DNA from 2 places in the Salinispora pacifica DSM 45544 genome. Region 2 is predicted to be linked to the other one. Evidence: riboswitches for the same ligand, from Rfam matches in the RefSeq annotation. Region 2 holds a riboswitch; the other holds the start of a gene.
The links. A riboswitch is a leader RNA that binds a small molecule or an ion and turns the genes downstream of it on or off. The one in region 2 is predicted to bind thiamine pyrophosphate.
Positions count from the first base shown of each region.

Region 1: it holds a riboswitch for thiamine pyrophosphate, as region 2 does, so the genes downstream of both, SALPAC3_RS0118120 (thiamine phosphate synthase) here and SALPAC3_RS0120460 (ECF transporter S component) in region 2, are expected to answer to the same signal.

Region 1 is NZ_KB905359.1:3,947,075-3,951,336, reverse strand. Features, by position in the region: gene thiO (glycine oxidase ThiO) at 1-1,005, opposite strand, end outside; gene SALPAC3_RS0118120 (thiamine phosphate synthase) at 999-1,625, opposite strand; TPP riboswitch at 1,620-1,729, opposite strand; gene SALPAC3_RS0118115 (aldo/keto reductase) at 1,872-2,840, opposite strand; gene SALPAC3_RS0118110 (ABC-F family ATP-binding cassette domain-containing protein) at 2,857-4,262, opposite strand, start outside.
Region 2 is NZ_KB905359.1:4,441,807-4,446,068, reverse strand. Features, by position in the region: gene SALPAC3_RS0120475 (metal ABC transporter permease) at 1-15, shown strand, start outside; gene SALPAC3_RS0120470 (ArsR/SmtB family transcription factor) at 54-362, shown strand; gene SALPAC3_RS0120465 (alpha/beta fold hydrolase) at 366-1,196, opposite strand; TPP riboswitch at 1,301-1,406, shown strand; gene SALPAC3_RS0120460 (ECF transporter S component) at 1,479-2,075, shown strand; gene SALPAC3_RS0120455 (ABC transporter ATP-binding protein) at 2,143-3,570, shown strand; gene SALPAC3_RS0120450 (energy-coupling factor transporter transmembrane component T family protein) at 3,567-4,262, shown strand, end outside.

The sequences.
Region 1 (4,262 bases), 490 kb from region 2:
GTGCCGGTGGTGCCCGGTCGCGGCGAGCACCGCTGGCCGCCCGGGCAACGGACCGAGGATCGGCGCGTTGTCGGGGCTACCCGGACGGAGCCCGGCGACCGCCTCGACCAGCTCGTACTCAGCCACCTCGGGTACCAGGTCGGTGGCGGCCCGGAGTAGCCGCAACACCGCACCGCTGGTCACCATGGTGTCGGTGCGCTCCTCCGAGGTCGCCCCGACCACCACCTCCCCGTCCGGCCGCGGGACGAGATAGACCTGTTCCCCATCGGCGAAACCCCGGATCACGTGCTGGAAGCCCGGCGCACCGGGAGCACGGAGCCGAAGCACCTGGCCCTTGACCGGGCGGACGGGCAGCCCGGTCAGGGCAGCGGAGCCACAGCCGGCCGCGACGACCGTGGTCCCCGCTGTCACCTCGGTCAACTGCTGGACCGGCGTCGGCACCAGCACTCCCCCGGCCCGCTCGGTGGCGGTGCGCAACGCCGACACCAACCGCCGCGGGTCCACCTGGTGGTCGGTGCCGGCGTAGGCGCCACCCCGCATCCGGGGTGACAGCGCCGGCTCCCGGTCTCGAAGCTCGGAGGGGCGCAGTGGGGTGACCGGCAGCCCCAGCCCCTGCTGGTACGCCCAGAGCCGACGGGCCACCGCAAGATCGTCGGTGGTGAGCCCGACCATCAGGGTGCCCTCGCTGCGGTAGCCGACGTCGGTACCGGAGGCGGCGGCCAGCTCCGCGGCGAACGCCGGCCAGCGCGCCGCCGACTCGGTGAGCAGGCCAGTCAGCTCGTGCTCCCCGAAGTACGCCTCGGCGACCGGCGCGAGCATCCCCGCCGCGGCGTGCACCGCACCCGAGCCGGGATCCGGGTCGTGTACGACGACCCGCAGCCCGCGGGCCGCGCACCGCCAGGCGATGGCCAGGCCGATCGGCCCGGCCCCGACCACCGCGACGTCGGGAGTGGACAGCGAGTTCCGGTTGCCGCCCCGGGGGGTACCCGGCAGTTTGCTCACCACGTCAGCGCCTTGATCAGTTCGGCGGTGGTCCGGGCGGGGTCGGCGGCGTGCGAGAGCGCGCCGATCACCGCCACTCCGTACGCGCCCGCGGCCCGCAGGGCCGGCACGTCCGCTGCGGTCACCGCCCCGATGGCGATCACCGGCACGCTGACCGCGGCGGCAACCGCCCGTACCCCCGCCACGCCGATCGCGGGCGGCAGGCCGTCCTTTGAGGTGGTGGAGTGGACCGGCCCGACCCCGAGGTAACTGGCCCCGGCGACGACCGCCTCGACAGCGGTGTCCGCGTACCGGGCGGTGGCGCCGAGGACAGCGGCGGAGCCGAGCACCGCGCGGGCCGCCCCGACGGGCAGGTCGTCGGCGCCCACGTGTCCACCGGCGGCACCAACCGCCAGGGCCACGTGTAGCCGATCGTTCACCAGGCAGGTCGCACCGTACGGGGCGCAGAGCGCGGTCACCTGGCGGGCCAGGTCGTACGCCTGCCGGTCGGTCGCGTCGTCGGTCACGCGGACCTGGACGACCAGTTCGGTACGGGCCACCGACAAGGCGGCCCGCACCACGGTGAGCGGGTTGCGCCCAGGTCTGGTGTCGGTAATCAGATGTAGACGCCCAAGGGACGACACGGCAACTCTCCTCCCTGCGCCGGCACTACCCGGATCAGGTTCAACGGTCGGGGGCTCTCAGCCCCCCTCTCAGCCCGGTTTACCGGGCTCCCGTGGGTTACTACCCACCACCGTACGGCAGGCGCCGTGTGGCTGCCAAGACGGCGTCCTCGGCGCAAGTGTGCGGACCGGCCGCTGCCGGAGCCGGCCCGGACACGAATCGGCCTCCCACCATTGAGACGATGGGAGGCCGAGATTCTCCACTCGCTAGCTGTCGAGTACCGCCCGCAGGGCGGCCAGGTCGTCGGCGTCGGGCACCCAGGCACCGGCCGCCGCGTTGGCCCGTACCTGGTCGGGGGTGGTGGCACCGGCGATCACCGAGGCCACCGCGGGCTGGGCGGCGAGCCCGCCGATGGCGACCTGAAGCAGGCTGAGGCCGCGCTCGGCCGCGTAGGCCTCGAGCGCCTCGATGGTGTCCCAGTCGGCGGCGGCCAGCCGGGCCGCGTACCGGCCGCCACCGGCGAGGCGACTGCCCGACGGCGCGGCCTCGCCGCGCTTGTACTTGCCGGTGAGCAGGCCGTTGGCGAGGGGAAAGAAGGGCAGCAGGCCCAGCCCGAACCGCTCACACGCCGGGACAACCTCGGCCTCGACACCCCGTTGGAGCAGCGAGTAGTGGTTCTGGGCGGAGATGAACCGGGTCGACCCGCGCGAGCTGGCGGTCCAGTCCGCGTCGGCGATCTGCCAGCCGTCGAAGTTGGAGTTACCCAGGTAACGCACCTTGCCGGCGGTGACCAGATCGTCCAGTGCGGCCAGCGTCTCGTCGATCGGGGTGCCGGGGTCCGGCTCGTGCAGCTGGTACAGGTCAATGTGGTCGGTCTGCAGCCGACGCAGCGAAGCCTCCACCGCCCGCATGATATAGCGACGGGCACCGCGGGCACCGTAGTCCGGTCCGTTATGGCCGTCCATGTCCATGCCGAACTTGGTGGCGATCACCACATCGTCCCGGCCTCCCTTGAGCACCTGGCCGAGGAGTTCCTCGGAGCCACCCGGCGGAGCACCATAGATGTCGGCGGTGTCGAAGAAGTTGATCCCGGAATCGAGGGCGGCCGCCACCACCGCCCGGGTCCCGTCCAGGTCGACCCGGCGGCCAAAGTTGTTGCAGCCGATGCCGACCGCGGACACCACGAGCCCGGAGTCGCCCAACCGGCGGTACGTCATCTCAGTCACGAGATCCACCCTATGCCGCCCGCGCTCAGGCCACCTCCCAGACCGGCTCGGCGGCCTCCACCACCTCGCCGTCCCCTTGGAACAGCAAGAATCGATCAAACGAACGGGTGAACCATCGATCATGCGTCACCGCCACCACCGTCCCGGCGAACGCGGCCAGCCCCGATTCGAGCGCCTCCGCCGAGGCCAGGTCCAGGTTGTCGGTCGGCTCGTCAAGCAGCAGCAAAGTCGCCCCGGACAACTCCAGCAGCAGCACCAGGAACCGAGCCTGCTGGCCGCCGGAGAGCGTACCGAACCGCTGGTCCCCCTGCCCGGCCAGCTCGTACCGGGACAGCGCGGCCATCGCCGCGTGCCGATCCATGCCGGCGCGGTGTTCGTCGCCCCGCCAGAGGATGTCGACCAGCGTCCGCTCCATCAGCTCCGGCCGGTCGTGGGTCTGGGAGAAGTGGCCGGGCCGGACCCGGGCACCGAGTCGGGCCACCCCGTCATGCCCGACGGGTGTGAGCCGCGTACCGCCGTCAACCGGCTGATTCGCCGGATCGGGGTCGGTTCCGCCCCGGGCGATCAGGCGGAGGAAGTGCGACTTCCCGGTCCCGTTGGCACCGAGCACGGCGACCCGGTCGCCGTACCAGAGCTCCAGGTCAAAGGGGTAGGTCAGGTCATCGAGCGCCAACTGCTCGCAGATCAGGGCACGCTTACCGGTGCGGCCGCCGGCCAGCCGCATCCGGATGTCCTGCTCCTTCGGGGGTACGGGCGGCGGCCCGGCCTCCTCGAACTTCCGCAACCGGGTCTGGGCGGCCTGGTAGCGGGAGGCCATACCCGAGTTGTACGCGGCCTTCTGCTTGTACATCAGCATCAGTTCCCGCAGCTTCTGGTGTTCCTCGTCCCACCGCCGACGCTGCTCGTCGAGACGGTCGTGCCGGGCGACGCGGGCCTCGTGCCAGCTGGCGAAGCCACCCGGGTGCACCCACGCGCCACCGCCCTCGACCGCCACCACCCGGTCCGCGGTGCGGGCCAGCAACTCCCGGTCGTGCGAGACGTACAGCACCGACTTGCCGGACTCCCGCAGCCGCGCCTCCAACCAGCGCTTCCCGGGCACGTCGAGGAAGTTGTCCGGCTCGTCGAGCAGGAGCACCTCTTCCGGACCACGCAGGAGCAGCTCCAGGGCGAAGCGCTTCTGCTGGCCGCCGGAGAGCGTCCGGACCGGACGGTGCCGCGCCGTGTCCCACGGCAGGTCGAGCACGATCGTGGTCACCGTGTCGAAGAGCACCTCCGCGTCGTACCCGCCCGCCTCCCCCCAGGCGGCGAGCGCGTCCGCGTACGCGAGCTGGGCCTTTCCGGCGGCGGTGCTGTACTTGCCGCGCACCTCAGCCGCCCGCATCGCCGACTCCGTCCCGGCGACCCGCCTACCCGCCTCGCGCAGCCGGGGCG
Region 2 (4,262 bases):
CTGAGTCGGTCCTGACCAACAGCGCACCCCTGGGGTTGGTTACCGTTACCCCTGTGAGCAGCGAGTCCGGCTACGACGCCTACGAGGGGGCGAGCGAGCTGCTGCGCGCCCTCTCCGCCCCGATCCGGCTGGCCATCGTCAGCCAACTCGCCGAGGGTGAACGGTGCGTACACGAATTGGTTGACCAGCTCGGTGCCGCACAGCCGCTGGTCTCCCAGCACCTGCGGGTGCTCCGCGGTGCCGGGGTGGTGCGGGGTTCCCGGCGCGGACGGGAAATCGCCTACACGTTGGTTGACGAACACGTCGCGCACATCGTGGCGGACGCGGTCAGCCACGCCGGCGAGCACACCACCCCCGCCTGAGGCTCACCTCGGATCCCGGACCCGGGCCACGATCGCGTCCGCGAGCGGCGCTGGTGCCCGGTCCGGAATCCAGTGGCTCACCCCGGTCAGCTCGACGAAGCGGTAGTCCCCGGTCACGTGGGCGGCGCAGGCCGCGGCGGCGGTGCGGCCGATCGCGATGTCCCGGTCGCTCCAGACGTACGTCGTCGGCACCGACACCGGCCCGACGGCCGCCAGGTCCCTCCGGGACATCGCCCGGTACCAGTTCAGGGCGGCACTCAACGCGCCCGGAGCGAGCATCGGTTCGACGTACGCAGCCACCCGGTCGGCGTCGCCGGCTCCGGCCAGCATCCGGCGCAGCCCGGTCGCCCGTCGGGCCAGCAACACCGCCTCCGCCGTCCCTTTCCGCCGAAACAGCCGCATGTACGCCGAGCGGGCCCGCTGGGACCGATCGGTGCTGAGGGCATGGGCCATGGCTCCCGGGTGCGGCACGGAGACCGCGGTCAGCGAGCGCACCCGGGCCGGATGCCCGGCAGCGAGGGCCCAGCTGACCACCGCGCCCCAGTCATGCCCGACCACGTGCGCGGCGGCGACGCCGAGGTGGTCCAGCACCGCCACCGCGTCGCCGACCAGCTCACCGAGGCGGTACGCGGAGACCGCCGCCGGACGGGCACCGGGCGAGTAGCCGCGCTGATCGAGTGCGTACGTGCGCAACCCGGCGGCGTGCAGGAGCGGCACCACGTCGGCCCACTCCCCGCTGTGTTGGGGGAAGCCGTGCAGCAGAAGCACCGGCGGGCCGGCCGCCGGGCCACCGACGCGGACATCGAAGGTAAAACCGCGGACATCGACACCCATGATCGGCAGCCTACCCCGGCCCGACCGAAGTAACCCCGGTCAAGCTGCACCGATGTCACTTTGTTGAAAGATCTTCGGAGGTGCTAGCGTCGGTCGCACATTTTCACCTCCGACAGGGGAGCGCACAGCGCTGAGAGTGTGGGCAACGCCCCACAGACCCTCGAACCTGATCTGGGTAATGCCAGCGCAGGGAGTTCGGTCGGCCTCCAGGCGTGCCATCGTCCGGCCTAGCCGGAATGGACGTGCCCTCCCCTGCTCTCCCGGAGCAGACAGGGAAGAACGATGAGTAAAGTCACAACAACGACCAAGCGCTGGCGCACCGTCGATGTGGTCGTCGCCGCGGTCATCGCCGTCACCTTCGGCGTCATCTTCTGGGCCTGGGGGCTACTCTGGAGCGTCGCCACCCCGGTGTTCGCCTTCTTCCCGCCGGCCCAGGCCATCATGTACGGCGTCTGGCTGATCCCGGCGGTGCTGGGCGGCCTGGTGATCCGCCGCCCCGGTGCGGCGCTCTTCTGCGAAATGGTGGCCGCGATCGTGTCCACCCTGCTCGGCTCCGAGTGGGGCAGCATCACCATCCTCCAGGGTCTGGCCCAGGGGATCGGCGCCGAGTTGGCCTTCGCCGCCTTCCGCTACCGCTCCTTCCGGCTACCCACGGCACTACTCGCGGGGGCGCTGACCGGCCTCAGCGCGGCCCTCTTCGACTTCTTCGTCTGGAACAGCGAGTACGCGCTGGGCAGCTACCGGATCCCGTACGCGCTGCTGACGATCGCCAGCGCCACCGCCATCGCCGGGTTCGGCGCCGAGAACCTGACCCGAGCCCTGGCTCGGACGGGCGTGCTGGACCTGTTCCCCGCCGGCCGCGAACGCACCACCATCTGAGCACCGTGTCGATCGGGAGGTTGGGGCCGCAGTCCGCGGGTCAGCATCCAGCTCCGGGGCGGCGCCGGTGAGCGCGGTTCGGTTGCGGGGCTTCGGGTGGCGGCACGCGGGGCGGAAACGGTGGGCCGTCCGCGGGCTCGACCTGCGGATCGAGCACGGCGAACGGGTCCTGCTGTTGGGTGCCTCCGGGGCGGGTAAGAGCACCCTGCTCGCCGCGCTGGCCGGGCTACTTCCGGAGGACTCCGGCGAGCGGGAAGGCACGGTCGAGGTCGACGGCCGGGACCCACGCACGGCCCGCGAAGAGGTCGGCCTGCTCTTCCAGGACCCGGAGACCCAGCTGGTGATGGCGCGCTGCGGCGACGACGTCGCCTTCGGCCCCGAGAACCGTGGGCTACCCGCCGAGCAGATCTGGCCCCGGGTGGACGAGGCCCTGCGCCGGGTTGGTTTCCGCTACGGCCGGGACCGGCCGACCGCCGCGCTCTCCGGCGGCGAACAGCAGCGCCTCGCCCTCGCCGGGGTACTCGCGCTCCGCCCGCGTCTGCTGCTGCTCGACGAGCCGACCGCCAACCTGGACCCGGCCGGTGCGGCGCTGATCCGCGACGCGGTCGCCGCGGCGCTCGATGCCGACACCACCCTGCTCCTCGTCGAGCACCGGCTCACCGAGGCGCTGCCGCTGGTCGACCGGGTGGTCGTGCTGGCGCCGGGCGGCGGCGTCCACGCCGATGGCACCCCGCAGGCGGTCTTCGCCGCACACGGCGAGGCGCTCGCCGCCGAGGGGGTCTGGGTGCCGGGCCATCCGGTGCCGCCGCGGCCGGCCACCACCAGCGCCGGGGAGACGTTACTCACCGCCGACGAGCTCGCCCTGCCGCCCCGGCTGGCCAGCGTCTCCCTCTCCGTACGGGCCGGCGAGGCGCTCGCCGTCCACGGACCCAACGGGGCCGGGAAGTCCACCCTGGCCCTCCTGCTGGGTGGGCTGCTCGCACCGGCGGCGGGCCGGGTCACCGCGACCGCGGAGCTGGCCGGTGGGGACGCCCGCACCCCGCCGCACCGGTGGCGGGCGCCGGCGCTGGTGCATCGGATCGGCTCGGTCTTCCAGGATCCGGAACACCAGTTCGTCACCGCCGCCGTCGCCGACGAACTGGCGCTGGGTCCGCGCCGCACCGGCCGGACCGAGGCGCAGGTCCGCGCCACCGTGGACGCGCTGCTCGACCGGCTCCGCCTGACGGCGCTCGCCGAGGCCAACCCGTACACCCTCTCCGGCGGCGAGGCGCGGCGGCTGAGCGTGGCGACGGCCCTGGCCACCGCGCCCCGCCTGCTCGTCTGCGACGAGCCCACCTTCGGCCAGGACCGGCGGACCTGGCGGGAGCTGGTGGAGCTCTTCGCCGAGCTGCGCGACAACGGGCACGGGCTGGTCACGGTGACCCACGACCCGGAGTTCATCGCCACGCTCGCCGACCGCCAGGTACGGCTCGACCATCCGCGGAGCGTGCCGTGATCAACCTCGAACCGGTGACCCGACCAGACGCCCCGCTGGCCCGGCGCAACCCGGTGGCGAAGCTGGCGGCGGCGCTACTCTGCTCGGTCATCCTGATCGCCACCCTCGACCCGGTGGCACCAGCCATCGCCATCGCCTTCGAGCTGGCGCTGCTACCGCTGTTCGGCGTACGGCTCCGGGTGCTCGCCCGCCGGGCCATGCCGCTGCTGGTCAGCTCGGTGGGCGTCCTCGGCACGCTGGTGCTCTTCGCCGCCGAACGCTCCGGGCGCATCCTGGTCGAGGCCGGCCCGTTCCTGGTCACCTCCGGTGTGCTGATCACCGCGCTCGGTCTGGTGTTGCGCATGTTCGCGGTGGCCCTACCGGGAGTGATCGTGGTCGCGACCACCGACCCGACCGATCTGGCCGACGCGCTGGTGCAGAACGCCAGGCTGCCCGCCCGCTTCGCCTACGGGGCGCTGGCGGCGTTCCGGATGGTGCCGCTGCTCACCCAGGAGTGGCAAATGATCAGCATGGCGCGGCGGGCCCGGGGCGTTGACGCCGGCCGTAACCCCCTGGCCCGGCTGCGGCTCTTCGGGTCGACCGCGTTCACGCTGCTGGTCGGCGCGATCCGGCGCGGAACCCGACTCGCGGTGGCGATGGACGCGCGGGGCTTCGACACCACGACCCCCCGATCGATGGCCCGCCGCCAACAC